3 regions of the Streptomyces sp. NPDC126510 genome follow, and region 3 is predicted to be linked to each of the others. Evidence: riboswitches for the same ligand, from Rfam matches in the RefSeq annotation. Region 3 holds a riboswitch; each other region holds the start of a gene.
What was found. A riboswitch is a leader RNA that binds a small molecule or an ion and turns the genes downstream of it on or off. The one in region 3 is predicted to bind cobalamin.

Region 1 (7,609 bases), on a different contig from region 3:
GAACTTCTGGAAGGACAGGGTGACCAGGCGGGCCAGTGGATAGCCCATGACCAGGGCGAGGATCAGCAGGCAGGGCGCGAGCAGCAGCCAGGGGACCGAGGCCCCGCCCGACGTGCGCTGTCCGCGGGGCCGCCGGTCCTTCGGAGGCGGCGGTGGTGCCTGCCGCGGTGGCGGCACCTTGGCGGTGGTGGTGGTCTCTGCGGCACTCATCGCGCGCTCCTTGACGGTCCCTCAGGTCGTTCGTGAATCAGGGCCCCGTCGAGGACTGCGGGGAGGCGACGGGGCCCTGCGCTCAGGTCACTTGGTGTTGATGACCTTGTCGATCGCGGCGTCCGCCTCCTTGGCGGCTGCCTCGACGGACTTCTTGCCGGTGCCGATGCTCTGCAGCATGGTCTGCAGGACCTGGGCCTTCTCGACCTGGCCCCAGCCGGGAGCCATCGGGACGAACCAGCTGGACTCGGCCGCGGTGGCGGGGACGGCAGTCTTCGGGTCGTTCTTGAGCGTCGCGAGGTCGGTCTTGTTGTTGGGCAGGTTGCCCTTGGCCATCAGGCCCTTCTGCCCGGAGGACCCGGTGAACGCGTTGATCCACTCGGCGGCCAGGGCCTGCGCGTCGGACTTCACCGGCACGGCGAGGTCGGAGCCGCCCAGGAAGACGGGCATGTTCTTGCCGGACGGGCCGGGCATCACGAAGTTCTCGAGGTTGCCCTTGAGCTTGCCGGTCTTGTCGTTCTTCGGGTCCTCGGCGGTGGCGCCCTCCCAGGCGGCCGCGAAGATCATGGCGGACTTGCCCTGGCCGTAGACGATGTAGCGGTCGGACTCGTCCTTGGTCTTGTCGCCGTGCATGTAGGAGTCGACGACGTTCTCGAATTCCTTCAGACCCTTGATGGACTCGGGCGAGGAGAGGGAGGCCTTCCACTTGCCGCCCGACTCGGTGGCGATGGCGCCGCCCGCGTCGTAGACGAAGGACATGGCCGCGTACCAGTCGCGGGTGGGCTGGTACCAGGCGCTGAACTTGTCGCCCTGCTTCTTCTGGATCTTGTCGAGGGCGGCGGTCAGCTCCTCGTAGGTCTTCGGCGTCGACTTCACGCCGACGGACGCCGCCACGTCCTTGCGCCAGTTGGCGACGCGGCCGCCGGCGTAGTACGGGACGCCGTAGGTCTTGCCGTCGTAGGTGACCGAGGCCTTGAGGCCGTCCAGCCAGGCGTCGGAGTTGTCGAATTTCGCCTGGTCGAGGGGGGCGAAGGCGCCCTTGACCATGTAGCCGAGCATTTCGGTGTTGCCCATCTCGACCACGTCGGGGGCCTTGTCCGTGGCGAGGACGGCGTCGAGCTTGGCGTTCTTGTCGGGCCAGCCGTAGTACTCGTGGTTGATCTTGAGGCCGGGGTGCTTCTTCTGCACCGCGGCGTCGGCGGCCTTCACCAGTGCGGGCCAGTTGTTCTGTGCGTCGACGGTGAGCCAGACGGTCAGCTCCTTGGCGTCCGCGCCCTTGTCGGAGCCCCCGCCGCCCTCGCCCCCGCATGCCGCGATGGAGACCATCATGCCCGCGATACCGATCGCGGCTGTCAGCTTGCGCTTCACGCCACCCTCCTCAGGGATCCCACAACCCCCCTGGCTCCCCGCAGTGAACGTGGGGCCGGGCCTGGACCAATGGTGTAGACCAGTACCGGGGAGCTTGGACCAGACCAGAAGGCCTGTCAAGGGCCCCGATACGGCCCTGACCAGCCGTTATGCGACCTACATATGCAGGAACCTTTAAGTAAGAAGCCAGCGAAAACCCGAGCGGGACACGGCATACTGCGGGTAGACCACAGGGAATGGTGGACTAGACCAAAAGAGACGCCGACGGTATACAAGTGGGATCGTGTCGGCAGACCGGGCCGGGAAGGCGGAGCATGAGCACCGACGTCAGCAGTGCGGAGAACGAGAACGGGGTGCCCGTCCGGACCGCGCGCGTGCCCAAGTACTACCGCCTGAAGAAGCACCTGCTCGACATGACGGAGACCCAGGCGCCGGGCACGCCGGTCCCGCCCGAGCGCACGCTGGCGGCGGAGTTCGACACCTCGCGCACGACCGTGCGCCAGGCGCTGCAGGAGCTGGTCGTCGAGGGCCGGCTGGAGCGCATCCAGGGCAAGGGCACCTTCGTCGCCAAACCGAAGGTCTCGCAGGCGCTGCAACTGACCTCGTACACCGAGGACATGCGCGCCCAGGGCCTCGAACCCACCTCGCAGCTGCTGGACATCGGCTACATCACCGCCGACGACCGCCTGGCCGGGCTGCTCGACATCACGCCCGGCGGACGCGTGCTGCGCATCGAGCGGCTGCGCATGGCCAACGGCGAGCCGATGGCCATCGAGACCACCCACCTGAGCGCGAAGCGCTTCCCGGCACTGCGGCGCTCACTGGTGAAGTACACGTCCCTCTACACGGCGCTGGCCGAGGTCTACGACGTCCGGCTCGCCGAGGCCGAGGAGACCATCGAGACGTCGCTGGCGACCCCGCGCGAGGCCGGTCTGCTGGGCACCGACGTCGGGCTGCCGATGCTGATGCTCTCCCGGCACTCGCTGGACCGGGACGGCCGGCCGGTGGAGTGGGTGCGGTCGGTCTACCGGGGGGACCGGTACAAGTTCGTGGCCCGACTCAAGCGGCCTGCCGAGTAACCGCACCGCAGGGCTTCCCTCGCTGCTGACGCCTGGTTTCGGTTGGGTACCGCATTGCGGACGAGGGGTTCCGTTCCCGCCTCACCCTGACCTAGATTGCCTGCGCCACAGGTGATCACCAAGGGGACGGAGCCGCCTGATGTCGCAAGCCCCGGAAGCCAGCAGAGGGCCGGTGGTGACGCCTGTGCGCGTCGTCATCGCCGTCTGCCTCATAGCGCCCTTCGTGGCCATGCTGTGGGTCGGCTCGTACGCCAAGACCGACCCGGCCTTCATCGGGATCCCGTTCTTCTACTGGTACCAGGTGGCCTGGGTACTGATCTCCACCGCTCTGACGATGATCGCCTACAAGCTGTGGCAGCGTGACCAGCGCGCCCGCTCGGCCGCGAAGGGCGGTGCGTCGCAGTGAAGGACGGTGTGAACGGCGTCGCGCTCGGCGTCTTCATCTTCTTCTTCCTGGCCGTGACGGTCATGGGCTTCCTGGCCGCGCGCTGGCGCAAGGCCGAGAACGAGCACAGCCTTGACGAATGGGGCCTGGGCGGCCGCTCGTTCGGCACCTGGATCACCTGGTTCCTGCTCGGCGGCGACCTGTACACGGCGTACACCTTCGTCGCCGTGCCGGCGGCGATCTACGCGGCGGGCGCGGCAGGCTTCTTCGCGGTGCCGTACACGATCCTGGTGTACCCGCTGATCTTCACCTTCCTGCCCCGCCTGTGGTCGGTCTCCCACAAGCACGGCTACGTCACGACGTCCGACTTCGTGCGCGGCCGCTTCGGCTCGAAGGGCCTGTCGCTGGCGGTGGCCGTGACCGGCATCCTGGCGACGATGCCGTACATCGCGCTCCAATTGGTCGGCATCCAGGCCGTGCTGGACGTGATGGGCGTCGGTGGCGGTGAGAACACCAACTGGTTCGTCAAGGACCTGCCGCTGCTGATCGCGTTCGGCGTGCTCGCGGCGTACACGTACTCCTCGGGTCTGCGGGCCCCCGCGCTCATCGCGTTCGTGAAGGACACGCTGATCTACATCGTCATCGCGGTGGCGATCATCTACATCCCGATCAAGCTGGGCGGCTTCGACGAGATCTTCGCCAAGGCCGGCGAGGCGTACAGCCAGACCAACCCGGCGACGGGCGCGCCGCGCGGTGCGCTGACACCGGCCGAGCCGGGCCAGTGGACGTACGCCACGCTGGCGCTGGGCTCCGCCCTCGCGCTCTTCATGTACCCGCACTCCATCACGGCGACGCTGTCCTCGAAGAGCCGTGAGGTGATCCGCCGCAACACCACGATCCTGCCGCTGTACTCGCTGATGCTGGGTCTGCTGGCGCTGCTCGGTTTCATGGCGATCGCGGCCGGCATCAAGGTGCAGAACGGGCAGCTGGCGATCCCGCAGCTGTTCGAGACGATGTTCCCGGACTGGTTCGCGGGCGTGGCGTTCGCGGCGATCGGCATCGGCGCGCTGGTGCCGGCGGCGATCATGTCCATCGCGGCCGCGAACCTCTTCACGCGCAACATCTACAAGGACTTCATCAAGCCGGACGCCACTCCGGCGCAGGAGACCAAGGTCTCCAAGCTGGTCTCCCTGCTGGTGAAGGTCGGCGCGCTGGCCTTCGTCCTCACCATGGACAAGACGGTCGCCATCAACTTCCAGCTGCTGGGCGGCATCTGGATCCTGCAGACCTTCCCGGCCCTGGTCGGCGGCCTGTTCACCCGCTGGTTCCACCGCTGGGCCCTGCTGGCGGGCTGGGCGGTCGGCATGGTCTACGGCACGGTCGCGGCCTACGGCGTGGCCTCCCCGACGCAGAAGCACTTCGGCGGCTCCGCGAAGGAGATCCCGGGCATCGGGGAGATCGGCTACATCGGCCTCACGGCGTTCGTCCTGAACGTGGTGGTGACGGTGGTCCTGACCTTCGTCCTGAGGGCCCTGAAGGCCCCCGACGGCGTCGACGAGACCAAGCCGGAGGACTACACGGCGGACGCGGGCGACCCCGGCGTCCAGGTGGAGCTCCCGCCTGCGACAGCAGGTACCTCGCACTAAGGGCCTTCAGGGGCGCGGGACCGTATCAGTCTGCGGCTCCGCCGCGTGGGCGCGAGCAACCACACACAACCGGCAGCGGGCCGCCGAGGGGCAAGCACCCTCGGCGGCCCGCTGTCGTGCACACTCACGCCATGGACCTCCTGATCCGCCCCGTGGAACCCACCGAATACGACGAACTCGGCGCCATCACCGTCCAGGCCTACCTCCAGGACAACCTCCTCGACTTCGGTGACAGCGACCCGTACCAGCACGTGCTGCGGGACGTCGCCGGAAGGGCGACCTCCGCGGAGGTCCTGGCCGCACTCAGGGACGGCCGCGTGCTCGGCGGCGTCACCTTCGTCCCGTCCGGCGGCCCCATGGCCGACATAGCCGGCCCGGGAGAGGCCGAGATCCGCATGCTCGCCGTCTCCCACGCGGCGCGCGGCCGGGGTGTCGGCGAGGCCCTCGTCCGCTCCTGTCTCGACCGGGCGCGGGCCACCCCGGGCTGCCGGAGCGTCGTGCTGTCGACCCAGCGCACCATGCACGCGGCCCACCGCATCTACGAGCGGCTGGGCTTCACCCGCACACCGGAGCGTGACTGGAACCCGGTGCCGGAGCTGACAGAGATCACTCTCCTCACCTATCAGTTGACGCTCTGAAACCACCGCGACACAACATCTGGGGGTGCCGCCCGAACCCGGCACAAGATGTATGCTCATGCTCGCTGTCGCCGCAGGGGAATCCGGTGCGAATCCGGAACTGTCCCGCAACGGTGTACTTGTACATGTCTGTTCCCGGAACCGCTCTGTTTCCGGAACCGGCCCGCACAGGAGTCAGTCCGAGGACCTGCCGACAGCGCGCCCGGCCACCCGGCCGGTGCGCCCAGACGTCCGGGCCTCGTGGAATGGGCCGGTGGACGCGACGCCGCGTGCGCTCGTGTGCTGCCCCCTGCCCTCGACGAGGCCCCCGTGCCGAGCGAGGGAGAGCCCCACGTGACCATCGCGCCAGCCGAACCGGTCTCAGCCGCCGAAGAAGAGCACGACGCCCCCGGTGCCGCGCTGCTGCGGACCCTGACCGAGCTGACCGCCGACCTCCCCGACGCCGATCCCGGCAGGGTCGCAGCCGCCGCGTTGCGGGGCCGGTCCGCGCGGGCGGACGAGCGGGAGTTGCGGGAGCTGGCGACGGAGGCCGCGGCCGGTCTGATCTCCGAGGACCCCGCCTACTCCCGGCTGGCCGCCCGGCTGCTGACGATCGGCATCCGCGAAGAGGCCGCCTCGCAGGGCGTCACGTCCTTCACCGAGTCCGTCGCGGTCGGCCACCGCGAGGGCCTCATCGCCGACCGGACCGCCGAATTCGTGCGCGTGCACGCCACCCGCCTCGACGCGCTGATCGACCGGGCGGCCGACGACCGCTTCGGATACTTCGGCCTGCGCACGCTGCACAGCCGCTACCTGCTGCGCCACCCGCACACCCGCAAGGTCGTCGAGACTCCCCAGCACTTCATGCTGCGGGTGGCGAGCGGCCTCGCCGAGGACGACACCACGCGCGCACTGGACGAGGTCGCGGCGCTCTACGGGCTCATGAGCCGCCTCGACTACCTCCCCTCCTCCCCCACGCTGTTCAACTCCGGCACCCGGCACCCCCAGATGTCGTCCTGCTACCTCCTCGACTCCCCCAAGGACGAGCTGGACTCCATCTACGACCGGTACCACCAGGTGGCCCGGCTGTCGAAGCACGCCGGCGGCATCGGACTCGCGTACTCCCGCATTCGCGCCCGCGGTTCGCTGATCCGCGGCACCAACGGCCACTCCAACGGCATCGTCCCGTTCCTGAAGACCCTGGACGCCTCGGTCGCCGCCGTGAACCAGGGCGGCCGCCGCAAGGGCGCGGCAGCGGTCTACCTGGAGACCTGGCACTCCGACATCGAGGAGTTCCTGGAGCTGCGCGACAACACCGGCGAGGACGCCCGCCGTACGCACAACCTGAACCTCGCGCACTGGGTGCCGGACGAATTCATGCGGCGCGTGAACGCAGACGCCGGCTGGTCGCTGTTCTCCCCCTCGGACGTGCCCGAGCTGGTCGACCTGTGGGGCGAGGAGTTCGACACCGCGTACCGGGCGGCCGAGGCGAAGGGCCTGGCGAAGAAGACCCTGCCCGCGCGCGAGCTGTACGGCCGCATGATGCGCACCCTGGCGCAGACCGGCAACGGCTGGATGACATTCAAGGACGCCGCCAACCGCACCGCCAACCAGACGGCCGAGCCGGGCCACGTCGTGCACTCCTCCAACCTGTGCACGGAGATCCTGGAGGTCACCAGCGACGGGGAGACGGCGGTCTGCAACCTCGGCTCGGTCACCCTCGGCGCGTTCGTGACCGGCGGGGACATCGACTGGGAGCGGCTGGACGAGACCGTCCGCACGGCCGTCACGTTCCTCGACCGGGTCGTGGACATCAACTTCTACCCGACCGAGCAGGCGGGCCGCTCCAACGCCCGCTGGCGCCCGGTCGGCCTCGGCGCGATGGGCCTGCAGGACGTCTTCTTCCAGCTGCGCCTGCCCTTCGACTCGCCCGAGGCCAAGGCCCTGTCCACCCGCATCGCCGAGCGCATCATGCTCGCCGCGTACGAGGCCTCCGCCGACCTCGCCGAGCGGAGCGGCCCGTTGCCGGCCTGGGAGAAGACCCGCACCGCCCGGGGCGTGCTGCACCCCGACCACTACGCCACCGAGCCGGCCTGGCCGGAGCGCTGGGCGGCCCTGCGCGAGCGCGTGGCGTCGACCGGTCTGCGCAACTCGCTGCTGCTGGCCATCGCCCCCACGGCGACGATCGCGTCGATCGCGGGCGTGTACGAGTGCATCGAGCCTCAGGTGTCCAACCTGTTCAAGCGCGAGACGCTGTCGGGCGAGTTCCTCCAGGTCAACTCCTACCTGGTGGACGAACTGAAG
Region 2 (7,609 bases), on a different contig from region 3:
TACGTCAGCGCGTCACGGGTCGGTTCCCGGTCGGAGGGGGTGGCCAGGGTGATCAGGACGTCCTGGGCGTCCACGATCAGGTGGCACACCAGGTCCCGCACCAGCCAGCCCGTGCAGCCGGAGGGCCGCCCGAAGTCCTCGTCGGAGAGGTCGGCCACCGCCGCGCGCAATGCCGTCCAGGTGCGGGAGAAGAGATCCACCTCGGCAACGTAGTGCCGCGCGGCGGCACCGGACAAGCGCGTTTCGGCCGGCGCCGCGCCACGGCGGGAGGCCTGCCCGCGCCGGGACGGGCCGTGCTCACCGCCGCGGGACTCTCACCCGCCCGACGCCCCCAACCACCCTCCCGCGAGCACGGCGAGCTCGTCCGGTGTACGCGGACCCCGCTCCGTTTCGGTCAACAGCCCCTGGGACCGCAGAAGTTCCGTCACCGCGGCGCCCCACGGCAGACGCAGCCCCGCCTCCCGCAGGAGATCCGTGCGGGCCAGTGCCGTGGCCGCGGGCCCGGTGCGGACACCGGACGGCGTGAGGAGCGCCGCGTCGTCGGCCCAGCGCAGGGCGAGATCGACGTCGTGGGTGGCCATCACGACCGTGGTGCCGGCGGCACGGAGCCCGTCGAGGGTGGTGAGGAGCCGCTCCTGGCCGTCGGGGTCGAGTCCGGCCGTGGGCTCGTCCAGGACGAGGACGCGCGGTCGCATGGCGACCGCACCCGCGATGGCCGTGCGTTTGCGCTGTCCGTAGGACAGCAGATGGGTCGGCCGGTCGGCCAGGGCCGCGATGTCCAGCGCGGCGAGCGCCTCCGCCACCCGCGCCCGTACCTGCGTGTCGTCCAGGCCGAGGTTCAGCGGCCCGAACGAGACGTCCTGCTCGACGGACGCGGCGAACAGCTGGTCGTCGGGGTCCTGCACCACCAGCTGCACGGTCGTCCGCAGCCGGGTCAGCCCCCTGCGGTCGTACGCCACGGGCTGACCCTCGACCGTCAGCCGCCCCTCGTGCGGCTTCAGCCCGCCGCTGAGCAGTCGCATCAGCGTGGTCTTGCCGCTGCCGTTGCGGCCGAGCAGCGCCAGCGCGCGGCCCTCGCGGATCTCGAAGTCGAGGCCGCTGAGCACGGTCGGGCCGTCCTCGTAGGCGAAGGACGCGCCCCGCAGGGCGACGAGGGCGGGCTCGCTCATGTCAGCGGCCTTTCCAGTACGAGGGTGAGGACGGCCAGCGCGACGAGCAGCGCGCAACTGGCCGCCGTGAAGCGGACGGAGACCCGGGCCTCGGGCACCAGGACCCGCAGGGTGCCGTCGTAGCCGCGTCCGGCGAGCCCGGCCTGGAGCCGGCCGGCCCGGTCGAAGGCCCGGACGAACGCGGTGGCGCCGAGCCCGGCCAGGGAACGCCACTGAGCGCCCCGGCCGGTGTGCCCGAGCCGGGCCGCCTGGGCCTCCCTGATGCGCCGCATCGAGTCCAGCAGCAGGAAGCTCATCCGGTACGTCACGAGCGCGACGTCGACGACCGCCGCGGGAATCCCGGCCCGGACCAGTCGGGGCAGCAGGTCGGACATGGGCGTGGTGAAGGCGAACAGCAGCACGCCCAGGGAGGCCGCCGAGGTCCGCAGCAGCAACTCCCCGGCCCGCACCGGCCCGTCGTCGGCGAGGGAGGCGAACCCGCCTGGCCCGCCCACCTGGACGAGCAGCGTCAGCGCGCCGGTCACACAGAAGCCCAGCGGCACCCGGTAGGCCCGCCACAACCGCCGTCCGGGCACACCGGCCGGCCCCAGCAGCACCGCCAGTGCCGTCAGGAGGACCAGGGCGGCGCCCGGCCAGGGCGGCAGGGAGATCGCGAGCACGGTGAGACCGAGCCCGAGCACGGCCTTGTCCACGGGATGGCGGCGGCGCCAGCGACTGCTGTGCGCCGCCGCGTCGATCGGCAGCACCCGGGCTCAGTCCCGTTCCGCGGTGGACTTCCCGGCGGCGCCGGGAAGCGCGCTGTCGGCCTCCCGCTCCAGCGCCCGCTGCTCGCCCTGCCTGCGGCCCCGGCGCAGGCCGAAGTAGTAGGCGAGGACACCGGCGCCGAGGGCCGCCTGGAGGGAGAACAGGGCCGACTCGATCTCGCCGGACGGTGGCTCGTACAGCGGTGAGAACCACGGCTCGTAGTCCGGCTTGAGTTCGGTGATCGCCGTCTCGGCCTGGCCGTCGGAGCCCGTGAACGGCTCCTTCTTGTGGTCGCCGAGGCCGAGGGCCAAGGGCAGCACCGCGAGCGCCACCACGACGAACAGCAGCACCAGGTTGATCTTCGTGTTCCTGCTCATCGGGCCACCGCCTCCGTCTCGGTCCTGGTCTGCCTCTCGGCGAGGAGCACGCCCAGCCGGGTCAGTTCGCCCTTGCTGGACTGCACCAGCAGGCGCATCACGAGCACGGTCAGCAGGCCCTCGCTCACCGCGAGCGGGATCTGCGTGACGGCGAAGATGGCACCGAACTTGCCGAGCGCGCCCAGGAATCCGCTGCCCGGGTCGGGAAACGCGAGGGCCAGCTGCACGCTGGTGACGCAGTACGTGGACAGGTCGGCGACGAACGCGCCGGAGAACACCGCCACCATCAGCGGCGCGTTGGCGCGCCGCAGCAGCTTGTAGACGGCGTATCCGGCCCAGGGGCCGGCGATCGCCATGGAGAAGACGTTGGCGCCGAGCGTGGTCAGGCCGCCGTGTGCGAGCAGCAGCGCCTGGAAGAGCAGGGTGATGGTGCCCAGCACCGCCATGATGGGCGGCCGGAACAGGATGGCTCCCAGGCCCGTGCCGGTGGGGTGCGAGCAACTGCCGGTCACGGACGGCAGTTTCAGGGCGGACAGGACGAACGTGAAGGCGCCGGAGGCACCGAGGAGCAGTGTGCTCTCGGGGTGCTCGCGCACTTCACGGGTGAGCGACCGGACCCCGTGGACGACGAACGGCGCCGACGCGACGCCCCAGGCGACCGCGTGCGCCGGAGGAAGGAAACCCTCGGCTATGTGCATGGCTCAGCAGACCCTCTCCAGCACCTCGTGGATGGTTGACGCGCCTTGGCCGGTCTCCTGGCTGACGGGTACCACCGCCCGGACTCCGCCTTCCCGGGTCGCAAGGACCCAGTGGCTGCCCGTGAGGGCCGGAGCCGGACTTCCCGATTCACAGTGGCGAGGGCCGCACCGGCATCACACCGGATTTCCCGTTCACCAAGGCCTGGTGACAATAAGGCCGGGATAAGGGCGATGACAAGCCACCCAAGGGGCGCGCGAGGGGGCGCCCGTTCGCATACCGGCGCATCCCCGGCTGGTCCAAGCGATCCGCGCACGTGCCGCCGCGCGACGTCCGGGCCGTGTCAGTCGTCGTCCCCGCCGTCGTCGCTCTCCCCGTCGTCCCCGGCCTGGCCCGGCTTCTCCGGCTCCGGCTGCTGCGGGCCGCCGTCGACCGCTTCCTCCGTCGGAGTGGCGGCACCCGGCGCGGAGGCGGACGGCGTCGGGGAAGGGGGCGGCGTTGACGGAGTGACATCGGCCACGGTGCCGGTGGCGGGCGTGTCGGCGGCACCCGGTCCGGCCGCCGGGTCGGCCTGCGGATCGGAGGAATCGGGCGTGGCGGATTCGGTGGACGGCGTGGCGGCGGGGCTGCTCGCGCTCGGGGACGCGTCGGGTTCCGTGCCCTCCGCGGTCGTGTCGGGCGAGAACCAGCGCATGCCGATGAGCATCGCGGCGACGAAGAGGGCCGCGGCGGCGGCCGTCGCGGCCAGCTTCGACCGGTTGCCATGACCGCCGCGCGAGCGGCCCGAACGCCCCGCCTGGGCCGCCCGGGCGGCGGTGCGGTGGCCCGTGGTGGCGGGCAGCGCGTAGGTGGTCGGGCTGCCGGTCTCGGCGGTCGCGTACGGTCCCGGCCCGGCGGGCATCGCGCGGGACGCGGTGTTCGGCCGCGGCGGCGGCGAGACCTCCGGCAGCGGCTCGGGCAGGCCCCGCCAGGCGCCCTGGGCGAACCACTCGGCGGCCTGCTGCGCGGTGGGACGGTCCTCGGGCTGTTTGGCGAGCAGACCGAGGAGATAGCTCTCGAACGCCGGCGGAAGATTGGCGACACCGAGCTCGCGCGGCGGCACCGGAGCCGAGTCGAGGTGCTGGTGGAGCAGGGCGACCGCGGTGTCGGCCTCGAACGGCGGGCGCCCGCTGAGGAGCTGGTAGAGCACGCAGCCCAGGGAGTACATGTCGGAGGCGGGCCCCGCGGGCTTGCCCAGGGCCCGCTCGGGCGCGAGGTAGAGGCCGGTGCCGATGATCTGGCCGGTGGCGGTGAGCGCCGCGCCGGGGTCGTCGAGGAACCGCGCGATGCCGAAGTCCCCGATCTTGAGCGTGCCGCCCGCGTCCAGCAGCAGGTTGGCCGGTTTGACGTCCCGGTGCACGATGCCCTGCGCGTGCGCGGCGGCGAGCCCCGCGGACGCCTGCGCGGCGAGCAGGGCCACCCGCTCGGCGGGCAGCGCGCCGGAGCCGGTCAGCACCCCGGCGAGACTGTCGCCCTCGACCAGTTCCATCACCAGATACAGCCGGTTGTCGAACTCACCGAAGTCCAGCACACCGACCACGTTGGGGTGGTTGAGCCGTCCGGCGGTCTGAGCCTCCAGACGGAACCGGGAGGCCGCCGTGGCGTCGGTGTCCTGGGGCAGCAGCAGCTTGAGGGCCACTGCTCTGGCGAGCGTCTCGTCGTACGCACGCCAGACCTCTCCCATTCCACCGCGCCCGATCTCCACATCCAGCCGGTAGCGGCCCGCTAGCAGCACTCGTCCTCGTCTCACGCATAGGGGAAGGTCGTCGCCGCAGGCCGAACTCCCCGCTGCTGCGCGGGGATTGATGGGGGTGCCGCAGCCGACCCAGGATACTGGCGCGGCATGACCGCCGATCTCCGCAGCGGTGTCCTCGCACGGTCCGGCAGGGAAATCCCGGAGCGAAAGAGTCGCACGCCGGGGTGACACTCACGGCGCCCGGTCGCCCCGGAAGGCCGGCACGGTGTCAGACCGCCGCGCCCGTCCCCTTCTCCCGGTGCGGCAACAGGGCCACCGCCAGGGCCGGTACGGCCGCCAGGGCCAGCCACGGCACGGCGGTCGGCAGGCCCAGGTCGAGCAGGAAGCCGGTGGCCGCGCTGCCGGCCAGGACGATCAGGCCCGAGACGGACGACAGCGCACCCGTGTAGAGCCCGAGCCGGCCCTCCTCGGCGAGGTCGGGCACCCAGGCGCGGGCGGCGGGCACGACCAGCATCTGCCCCACGGTGAGCAAGATCACGAAGCCCGCGGCCGGGAGCAGCCCGGCCGTGCCCGTCCAGCCGGCGGGCCGGGCCGCGGCCACCACCGCGAAGCCGGACGCGATCAGCAGCAGCCCCGCGGTCATGGAGCGGCGCAGATCCAGCCGGTCGCCCGCCCAGCGGGTCACCGGCAGCTGGGTGAACACCACCAGCACCGAGGACAGCGCGAAGAGCCAGGACAACGGCGCCTGGGAGCCCGCCGCGCGCTGCACCTCGTCCGGCAGGGCCAGATACAGCTGGTTGTAGGCGAGCAGATAGGTGCCGTACGCACAGCACAGGGCGAGGAAGCGGCGGTCGCGCAGCAGGGTGCGGACCCCGCCCCGCTCCCGGACGCGGACCCGGCCGGGGATGTGCTGCGGCATCAGCCACAGGTGCCCGGCGAGGACGAGCACGAAGACGCCGGCCCCGGCCAGACACGCGGTGCGGAAGTCGACGCCGAGCAGCAGCGCGCCGAGCAACGGCCCCACGAAAGCACCCACCTGGCCCGCCACGCTGAACAGGGCGAGGACCCGGGTGCGCGGGCCGTGCCCGTCCTCCTCCCACACGACCGCCTGGCGGGCCACCTCGGACTCCACGGCGGGGGAGAAGAGCGCCGCGGCGAAACCGATCACCAGCACCGCACCGATCACGGCCCCGCTCGTCTCCGCGAAGCCGAGCCACGCGAACCCGGCGATCCGCAGGACGCAGCCCGCCAGTACGACCGGCCGCACCCCGAACCGGTCGACGAGTAGGCCGCCGACCACGAACAGCCCCTGCTGGCTGAAGGTACGCAGCCCGAGCACGAACCCGACCAGCCACCCCGCCATGCCGATCGCGGTGCCGAGATGCTCGGCGAGGAACGGCAGGACGGCGTAGAAGCCGATGTTGAAGGCGAGCTGGGTGAGGATCAGCAGCCGCGGCAGCGGCGACAGGCGTCTGATGAGACGCCAGGTGCTGTCGCGGCTTCCGGCGTGGATCGTACGGGGGGCCTTGCGGGCGGGCACCCGGGAGACGGGGTCGGTCATCGTTCGACTGTCTGTGAGGCGGACACGGGCGTCAGAAGGTCGTCGGGGCGATCCGGGTGCCGTCGCGGGGCCGGCACGTCCCGGTCCACGGGTGGCGCGACGGGACTCGCGGGCCGTGTGCGCCGCCGCCGCAGCCGTACCCCGCCCGCGGCCGTCACCGCGAGCGCCCCGAGCAGGGCGAGTGCGGCGGCCGGGAAGAGGACGGCCCACGGGGCCCGTTCGGCGTAGGGCTGGTTCTCGGCGAGCAGCAGGCCCCACTCGGGGGAGGGCGGCTGGGCGCCCAGGCCGAGGAAGCCGAGCGCGGCGAGGCTCAGCGCGACGCCCGGGAGCCGGAGCAGGGCGTGCCGGGCGACCGGGGGCACGACGGCGGGCAGCAGCTCGTGCCGGAGCAGGTACCAGCGGCTTGCGCCCAGCGCCCGGGTGGCGACCAGATGGGTCGTCGCACGCTCCTGCCGCAGCAGCGAGGAGGTGTGCGTGGCGAGCGGGGTCCAGGCCACGACGGCCACGGCGAGCGCGGGCGTCCAGGGCCCGCTCCCGGCGATGCCCGTGACGAGCAGCCCGGCCAGTACGGGCGGTACGGCACTGAGCGTGTCGGCCAGCGGCCCGGACAGCCGCGGCAGCAGCCCCAGCAGCAGCCCGGCCACGAGGGCGGCGGCGCTCACCGCGAGGGCGGTGCCGAGGGTGGTCACCGCCCCGTGGGAGATCCGGGCGAGGACGTCCCGGCCGAGCGCGTCCGTGCCGAAGGGGTGCTCCGGGGAGGGGGCTTGAAGCCGGGCGAGTGTGTCCAGGGCGAGCGGGTCGCGGGGAAGACCGGCCCCGATGACGGCGGCCAGCAGCCCTCCGTACAGCAGCGGGAGCGTCCGGGCTGCGGGGGGCCGGGGCCGGTGCAGGGACTGCAGGGCGCCGTCGCGCAGCGCCGGTCCGATCAGCAGCCGGGTGGCGGTCCGGGCGAGGAGCCCCGCGGCCGCCGCGAGCAGGACGAGGGCGAGTGTGCCGGTCTGCAGGGCGGGCAGGTCCTGGGCGAGTGCGGCGTGCAGGGTGAGCCGGCCGAGGCCCGGGATGTCGAAGACCTGCTCGACGGCGACCGATCCACCGGTCAGCCCGACCACGAACAGCCCCAGGTTCGGCAGCAGTCCGGGCACGCAGCGACGCACCGCCTGCCGGGCCAGCGACCTGGGCGGAACACCGCGCGCCGCGGCCGCCATGGCCCAGGGTTCCGCGAAAGCGCCGGGCAGCAGGTCGTCGAGCATCCGGCCCAGGACCGCGCCGGCGGGCAGGCCGAGGGCGAGCGAGGGCAGCACCATCCACTGCGGGCCGTACCAGCCCA
Region 3 (7,609 bases):
GGGCGAGGACGAGTTCGTCGTAACCCTCGTCGTTGGGGAACGTCGTCAGGTCGAAGGGGCGCGGGCTGAAGAGTTCGGCGTAGGCGCGGGCCATCCGGCCGGGCGTGCCGCGCAGGCTCTCCGAAGCCGTGGAGATGCCGAGGGCCTCCAGGAACCGGCCTGCCGCGGCCTCGGCGGCGGCCAGATCGATCCCGTCGGTTTCGTGGACCACCCGCAGGGCGGGCCGCACGGGTGCCGTCATGCCGGCTGCCTCCGATGCCGAGTGCGGTGAGAACGGGACCATGGTGACCTCCAAGAGTTTCACCAACAAGTTTTTCCTTTATTCCACGCCATCGTCAAGGCTTGCAGACCACAGAGCCCGAACTGCCCTCGCTCCCACAGGTGTGGGAGTTACCGTGGTCGTGTGGCTTCCGACCCGCCCGCGCCGGCCGATCCGGCCGACAGCGCCATCGACTCCGTCAGCGTCCTGAGCGAGGACTCGCGCCGGCGCATGTTCGCCTTCATCCGGCGGGCCCGGCACCCCGTCACCCGCGACGAGGCCGCCGCCAGCGTCGGCATCTCCCGCAAACTCGCCGCCTTCCACCTCGACAAGCTGGTCGACGCCGGCCTGCTGCGCGCCCGCTACGGAGCGCCGGGCGGGACCCGCAAGGTCGGCAGGCAGCCGAAGGTGTACGAGCCCACCGGCGCCCAGATCACCGTGAACATCCCCGACCGGCGGCACGAGCTGCTGGCCGACCTGCTCCTGGACGCCGTCCTGACCGAGCAGACCGGCGAGGACGCCGCGCAGGCCGCGATGCGCGTCGCGCGGCAGCGCGGCCGGCAGGTGGGCGAGGCCGCACGGCACGAGACCCGCCCGGGCCGGCTCGGCCCCGAGCGCGGGCTGACCACCTGCGAGGGCCTGCTGGACCAGTACGGCTACGAGCCGGTGCGGGAAACCCCGACACGGATCCGGCTGCGCAACTGCCCCTTCCATCCGCTGGCCGCCAGGGCGCCGGATCTGGTGTGCGGCATGAACCAGGCGTTCCTCAGCGGCTACCTCGAGGGGCTCGAGGTCAACGGGGTCGGCGCGGTGCCGGCGCCGGAACCCGGGGAGTGCTGCGTCCGGCTCGGTTCCGAGGACAGCGAGTCGGCCGAGGAGACACCCCCGGGCCCTTGAGGGTCGTCGGAGTCGCACACCGCTGCTCGTCGCTCGTTCGGCGGGCACGGTGAGCGAGCCGCCAGAGGGTCTCCTGCGGTTGCCGCGGGCCATGCGCCGGGTTACCACGTGATTACCAGGCGTCACACGCGACCGCAGCGAACCCAGGGAGAAATCACATGGCAGTGGAGATCAAGCCTCTGGTGAAACCCTCCAGGCTCAGACGTCGCGCCGGCTTGGCGGGCGAGTGCCTGGCGGAGTTCCTCGGGACGTTCGTCCTCATCTCCTTCGGGTGCGGCGTGGTGGCGATGACGGTGGCGGCCCTGCCCGGCTCGGGCCGTACCGAGGGGCCCACCATCTTCTTCCTCGGCGCCGGGGACTGGCTCCTGATCACCTGGGGCTGGTGCATGGCCGTGATCCTCGGCATCTATGTGGCCGGCGGCGTCAGCGGAGCGCACATCAACCCGGCGGTCACCCTGGCCTTCGCCGTCCGCCGTAAGTTCCCCTGGGTCAAGGTCCTGCCCTACTGGGTGTCCCAGGTGGCCGGCGCCCTGGCGGGGGCGGCCCTGGTCTACGCCGTGTACCACGACGCCATCAACGCGTTCGACGCCGCCTTCAAGGGGCCGAAGACCGACGGAAAGACCCTCGCCTCTTTCTCGATCTTCGCGACGTTCCCGGCGCCGTACTTCAACGGAGGCATCTGGGGTCCGCTGATCGACCAGATCGTCGGCACCGCCTTCCTGGTCATGCTGGTCGTGGCGATCATCGACCTGCGCAACACCGCCGTGAAGGCGAATCTCGGCCCGCTGGTGATCGGCTTCGTCGTGGCGGCCATCGGCATGTCCTTCGGGGCGAACGCCGGATACGCCATCAACCCGGCCCGCGACTTCGGCCCGCGCCTGTTCACCTGGATGGCGGGATGGGACGGATTGGCCTTCCCCGGCAGTCTGGCCGGGGCGTTCAGCGACTACTGGTGGATCCCGATCGTCGGACCGCTCGTCGGCGGTGTGATCGGCGTCCTGGTGTACGACCTCTTCATCGGCGACGTACTGCACGCCCGCGCGCAACAGGGCGAGGCACCGGAGCCCGGTCGGACGCGCCCCACCACCTCCGACGACGAGTGAGCGCGCATCGGCCGCGGCCGGGACCGCGGCCGATGCTAAATTCATCCGGGCGTCCGCCCGTGAGAGGTGCGGATCGCCCGCCGTACAGGTGAATCGGCCCAGGGCAGGCCCGAATCGGATGGTGGCACGATCCATGACTGACCCGGAGGAGCTCTCCGCGGCCGACACCCCTCTTCCGCGGATCCTCGGCAATACCGGGTCGCTCGCCGCGGCCGAACCGGAGGCGACCGGCGCTCTGTGGCGGCTGGCCGAACCCGGCCGGCAGCTGGACGCCAACCTCGTCCGCGTCCCGCCCGAGGGGTCCATCGACGCCCACGCCGAACCCGACCTCGACGTCCTGCTGCTCGTCGTCTCGGGGGACGGCACGCTCGGCTCCGCGGCCGGGCCGCACCCGGTGGAGCCCGGCAGCCTGGTCTGGCTGCCGCACGGCAGCGTGCGCAGCGTGACCGCGGGCGCGGACGGCCTGTCGTACGTGACGGTCCACCGCCGCCGCCCGGGCATGCAGATCCAGGGCCGGCCGCGGACGTGACCTCGGTGCCGGGCAGGGGGGGGCACGGACGGATGACCAGCCGAGTCGTCCTCGTCTCTCCCGCGATGAACCGCTCGCTGCGGCAGGCCCGTTTCGACGACGGGGGCGCGCTCGACGAGGGCGGGCGGGAGCGGGCCTCGGCGGCGGCCGGGTCGCTGCCCCGGGCCGCCCGGGTGGTCGTCTCCCCCAGTGCGCGCTGCCGGCAGACCGCCGGGGCGCTCGGTCTGGACGGGGTCGAGGAGGCCGGGCTCACGGGGCTGAATGTGGGGCGGTGGCGCGGCCGGACCCTCGACGAGGTGGCCGTCGCCGAACCGGAGGCGGTGGGGCGGTGGCTGACCGATCCCTCCAGCGCACCCCACGGCGGGGAATCGGTACGGGACGCATGTGCGCGGGTCGCCCACTGGCTGGACGGCCTCCGCGAGACGGACGGGCGCACGCTCGCCGTGGTCGAGCCGGACGTCGTACGGGCGGCCGTGGTTCACGCCCTGGGCCTGCCGACGGCGGGATTTCGGCGGCTGGACGTGCCGCCGCTGACTGCGACGGAACTCAGCGGGCGGGCCGGGCGCTGGAACCTGCGGCTCGGGCGCCCGCTGGACGTGCCGGAAGCCGGCGCGGAGCACTGAGTCGCGCCGGCTCTCCGGGAACGCTGCTTCAGGCAGGCCGTCGGGGTGCGGCGACCGGCCGGGCCGGGGCTGTGGACGTCGCGGGCCCGGGGGTCGGCAACCGCTCGGCCAACTCGCCGAAGAGCAGCCCGAATCCGGACCAGAGGGTGGTCTGGACGGCCAGCGCGCAGAGGCGGAACCGCCACAGCACGGTGGCTGGGAAGCCGGCGGGAACCTCGTCGACGGCGGGCAGGAACGCGTACGCGAGCCCGATCGCGAGAACGAACGCGGCCACCGCGGCGACCGTCGCCCACCAGGTGCCCAGGCCCCGCGCGAGGCGCTTGCCGAGGAGGGTGGCGGCGATCGCCAGCAGGACGCCGAGCAGCATCATCAGGAAGTACAGGGTGGTCCGACGGCCGATCGTGTCGGGGTCGCCGACGGCCGGCGGGTTGGCCGGATACTTCAGGAACGGTACGACGTAGACGGCGAGCAGAGCGCCACCGGACAGCAGCAGCGCGGTGGCCCGGGGACTGAAGCGGCCCACCCGGCCGAGCGCGAAACAGTAGGCCAGAGCCGCGATACCGCCGAAGGCGACCCCGTAGAGGAGGACGCCGGTGGCCAGGCCGGCGGTGGACTGCAGGCCGCGGGAGACGAGTTCGGCCTCGTGCCCGTGAGCGGGGGCATGGGCCTCTTCGAAGCCGATCGCCCGGTCGACGAGCGGTTCACCGAGGAAGTAGGCGACGGCCAGGGCGAATACGCCGGCGGCGAGACCGGCGAGCATGCCGCGCACGAGCAGGTTTCTCACCAGGGTGGAGTTCATGAGGGATGCGGCTCCGCGGCGTCAGTGGCAGGGGAAGCCGAGCAGGTGGCGTGCGTCGTGCACCCACTCGTGGACGTCCTCGCCGGAGACGACGGAGGTGGCGCCCTGCTCGGCGCCGACGAAGTAGAGCAGGACCAGCATCAGGACGCCGAAGAAGACCGCCCAGGGGACGATCGCGCCGATCGGCAGCTTGGCGGGGAGGGCGGGAGTGGTGTCGGTCGGCTGGGCGACATGCTGCGCCATGGCGGGTCCTCCTCGGGGAGCTCGCGTCCCCTGTCGGTGGTGCACGGGACGACGGCTACGGGTCTGACTCGCCCCGTCCCGTTTCGGGGAGGGAGCACACAGTGGCGCGACCGTGCCGGATTCCCACCGGCTTCCGTCCTGCCGTCGTCGATTCGCACCGACCGTACCGCTCGGCCGGTACATGACCAATGCCCAGGCGTGAAGCCGAGGTCGGCTCTCACCGAACGCTTACCTGCGACCGAACACAAGTATCGACGGTGACATGACGGCGCCCTACGGCCCGGCCGGCAGGACACGAACTTCCGCGTGGGCTGCTGAGCGGACCTTCGACGCCTACGACATGTCCGGGCCGCGCAGGAGGAGTTGGGTCACGGCCAGGCCCGCGACGATGACAGCCGCCCGGAACGGCCACCGGCTGCGGTCGTCGACGGGCAGGGTCGTGCCCGCGACCGACACGACGACGGCCGCCCCCGCCAGAACCCAGCCCGGGCGCCCCACGCCTCCGGGCGGGCCGGTGACGAGCACGCAGACGGCGGCGAGCATCAGGGACGGCGCCAGCCATCGGCAGGCTCCGCGGCCCAGCCTCTGCGGGAGGCCGCGCACCCCGGTCGCGAGATCGTCCCGGATGTCCGGAAGCACGTTGACCAGGTGCGCCCCCACCCCCAGCAGGGCCCCGGCCGCCATCGCCCACCAGGCGGGCCAGGACGGCGAGGGCAGGCCGAGGGTGACGAACGCCGGCAGCAGACCGAAGGCGACGGCGTAGGGCAGCGGGGAGAGCGGCGTGCGTTTGAACAGCAGGTTGTAGCTCCAGGCGGTGGCGACCGCGGCGAAGTGCGCCACTCCTGCGAGAGCGCCGCTCAGCAGGGACAGCGGCACGCACAGGCCCAGGGCCGTCCCGGCTGCGACGGCCGCGGCCCGGAGCGGCAGTTCGCCGGTGGCCACCGGCTTGTCGCTGCGCCCGCAGAACGCGTCGCGCCGGGCGTCGGCCGCGTCGTTGCACCAGCCCACCGAGAGCTGGCCCACCAGCACGGCTGCCGCCACCTCGGCCGCACCCGCCGCGCCCCGGCCGGCCGCGACGGCCAGCACGGTCGCGAACGCTGTCACGGCGAGCGCCGGTTCCAGGTGGCAGGAACGCAACAGCGCCGGAACGCGGCGTGTCGCTCGGGAGAGGACCGGTGACGGGTGTAGAGACACACAGGCAAGATAAATGGGCAAAGAGGGCGAGAGAGGCACTGTCGATATGCGTGTCCCTGTGACGGCCGAAGACCTCCCCGCCTCACCGGGCACGGTGCGCGGGAAGGCCCGGCTCCCTGCGGGGACCACGATCACGGCGGTCCACACGGCGCTGCCCGCGCACCGCTACGCCCAGGACGACCTCACCGAACCGATCGGCGATCTGTGCCTGGCGCCGGGAGCCGACCGCGCCCTGCTGCGCCGCCTGCACGCGTCCGCCGGGGTCCGCGCCCGGCACCTCGCGCTGCCGATCGCCCGGTACGCCGCCCTGCGCGACTTCGGGCAGGCCAACGACGCCTGGATGGCGGCGGGTCTGGAGCTGGGCGAAGAGGCCATCGCCGGCGCGCTGAAGGAAGCGGGACTCGAACCGGCCGATGTCGACCTCCTGGTGTGCACCTCCGTCACCGGCATCGCCGCCCCCTCGCTCGATGCCCGGCTGGCCGGACGTCTGGGCATGCGGCCCGACGTCAAGAGGGTGCCCGTGTTCGGACTGGGGTGTGTGGCGGGCGCGGCCGGTCTGGCCCGGCTGCACGACTATCTGCGTGGGCATCCCGGTGGCACGGCCGTGCTGCTCGCCGTCGAACTGTGCTCACTGACCCTTCAGCGACGGGACGACTCCCAGGCCAACCTCGTGGCCGGCGCCCTGTTCGGGGACGGCGCCGCCGCACTCGTCGCTCGCGCCGGCACACCCGCCGGGCCGCGGGCCTCCGGCCCCACCGTGGTCGCCACGCGCAGCAGGCTGTATCCGGACACCGAGCAACTGCTCGGCTGGAGCATCGGCACGACCGGGTTCCGCGTGGTGATCGGTGCCGGCATCCCGGGCATCGTACGGAGCCACTTCGGTCGGCATCTGCGTGGTTTCCTGGCCGAGTACGGCCTCACCGTCGAGGACATCGGCACCTGGGTGTGCCATCCGGGAGGGCCCAAGGTGCTCTCCGCCGTCGCCGACACCCTTGATCTGCCGGACAACGCCCTGGCACCGGCGTGGAACTCGCTGGCGGCCGTGGGGAACATGTCCTCCGTCTCCGTCCTGCACATCCTGCAGACCGTCCGGGAATCCGCCAGGCCCGAGCCCGGCAGCTGGGGCCTGCTCATGGCGATGGGCCCCGGGTTCTGCTCCGAACTCGTCCTGCTGCGCTGGTGACCTCATGACGTGGTACGTCCTTCTCCTCCTGGCCATCGGCGCCGAACGCCTCGCCGAACTGGTCGTGGCCCGGCGCAACGCGTCCTGGACCCTGGCCCGCGCCGGCGTCGAGCACGGCCGCGGCCACTACCCGGCCATGGTCGCCCTGCACACCGGCCTGCTCGTGTGCTGCCTTCTCGAACCCGCCCTGGCCGGCCGGCCTTTCGTGCCCGCGCTCGGCTGGCCCATGCTCGCCCTCGTGATGTCGGCCCAGGCGTTGCGCTGGTGGTGCGTCATGACGCTCGGGCCGTACTGGAACACCCGGGTCATCGTCGTCCCCGGGGCGCGTCCGATCGGCACCGGGCCCTACCGGTTCCTGCGCCACCCCAACTACGTGGCCGTCGTCGTGGAGATCGCCGCCCTGCCGCTGGTGCACTGCGCGTGGCTGACCGCGCTGGCGTTCACCGTGGCCAACGCCTGGCTGCTGACCGTCCGCATCCGCTGCGAGAACGCCGCCCTCCCCCGGGCCGTGCCCGCATGAGCGCCACCCTCGACATGGTGATCGCCGGAGGCGGGCCCGCGGGGCTGGCGACCGCTCTGCACGCCGCACGCGCCGGCTTCGACGTCGTCGTCGCCGAGCCCCGCCCCGCGCCGGTCGACAAGGCCTGCGGCGAGGGCCTGATGCCCGGCGCCGTGCGAGCCCTCTCCGCCCTCGGTCTGGAGGTCCCCGGCCGGCCGATCACCGGCATCCGCTACATCCAGGGGCACCGTACGGCCCAGGCGGATTTCCGGCAGGGCCC

Region 1: another riboswitch for cobalamin. It lies ahead of ABTX60_RS20070 (ribonucleoside-diphosphate reductase subunit alpha); the one in region 3 lies ahead of ABTX60_RS16730 (CbtB domain-containing protein).
Region 2: another riboswitch for cobalamin. It lies ahead of ABTX60_RS21400 (energy-coupling factor ABC transporter permease); the one in region 3 lies ahead of ABTX60_RS16730 (CbtB domain-containing protein).

What each region holds. Positions count from the first base shown of each region.
Region 1 covers NZ_JBEORR010000013.1:67,034-74,642, reverse strand. Annotated here, with positions in the region: gene ABTX60_RS20100 (carbohydrate ABC transporter permease) at 1-210, opposite strand, end outside; gene ABTX60_RS20095 (extracellular solute-binding protein) at 298-1,578, opposite strand; gene ABTX60_RS20090 (GntR family transcriptional regulator) at 1,893-2,657, shown strand; gene ABTX60_RS20085 (DUF3311 domain-containing protein) at 2,797-3,063, shown strand; gene mctP (monocarboxylate uptake permease MctP) at 3,060-4,688, shown strand; gene ABTX60_RS20075 (GNAT family N-acetyltransferase) at 4,820-5,326, shown strand; cobalamin riboswitch at 5,379-5,535, shown strand; gene ABTX60_RS20070 (ribonucleoside-diphosphate reductase subunit alpha) at 5,660-7,609, shown strand, end outside.
Region 2 covers NZ_JBEORR010000014.1:89,447-97,055, reverse strand. Annotated here, with positions in the region: gene ABTX60_RS21420 (maleylpyruvate isomerase N-terminal domain-containing protein) at 1-200, opposite strand, end outside; gene ABTX60_RS21415 (energy-coupling factor ABC transporter ATP-binding protein) at 315-1,169, opposite strand; gene cbiQ (cobalt ECF transporter T component CbiQ) at 1,166-1,915, opposite strand; gene ABTX60_RS21405 (energy-coupling factor ABC transporter substrate-binding protein) at 1,922-2,290, opposite strand; gene ABTX60_RS21400 (energy-coupling factor ABC transporter permease) at 2,287-2,988, opposite strand; cobalamin riboswitch at 3,019-3,203, opposite strand; gene ABTX60_RS21395 (serine/threonine-protein kinase) at 3,330-4,775, opposite strand; gene ABTX60_RS21390 (MDR family MFS transporter) at 4,990-6,282, opposite strand; gene ABTX60_RS21385 (ABC transporter permease subunit) at 6,279-7,609, opposite strand, start outside.
Region 3 covers NZ_JBEORR010000010.1:216,309-223,917, forward strand. Annotated here, with positions in the region: gene folE (GTP cyclohydrolase I) at 1-241, opposite strand, end outside; gene ABTX60_RS16705 (helix-turn-helix transcriptional regulator) at 404-1,156, shown strand; gene ABTX60_RS16710 (MIP/aquaporin family protein) at 1,315-2,259, shown strand; gene ABTX60_RS16715 (cupin domain-containing protein) at 2,393-2,788, shown strand; gene ABTX60_RS16720 (histidine phosphatase family protein) at 2,821-3,411, shown strand; gene ABTX60_RS16725 (CbtA family protein) at 3,440-4,210, opposite strand; gene ABTX60_RS16730 (CbtB domain-containing protein) at 4,232-4,453, opposite strand; cobalamin riboswitch at 4,490-4,640, opposite strand; gene ABTX60_RS16735 (UbiA family prenyltransferase) at 4,787-5,557, opposite strand; gene ABTX60_RS16740 (type III polyketide synthase) at 5,694-6,830, shown strand; gene ABTX60_RS16745 (isoprenylcysteine carboxyl methyltransferase family protein) at 6,835-7,350, shown strand; gene ABTX60_RS16750 (NAD(P)/FAD-dependent oxidoreductase) at 7,347-7,609, shown strand, end outside.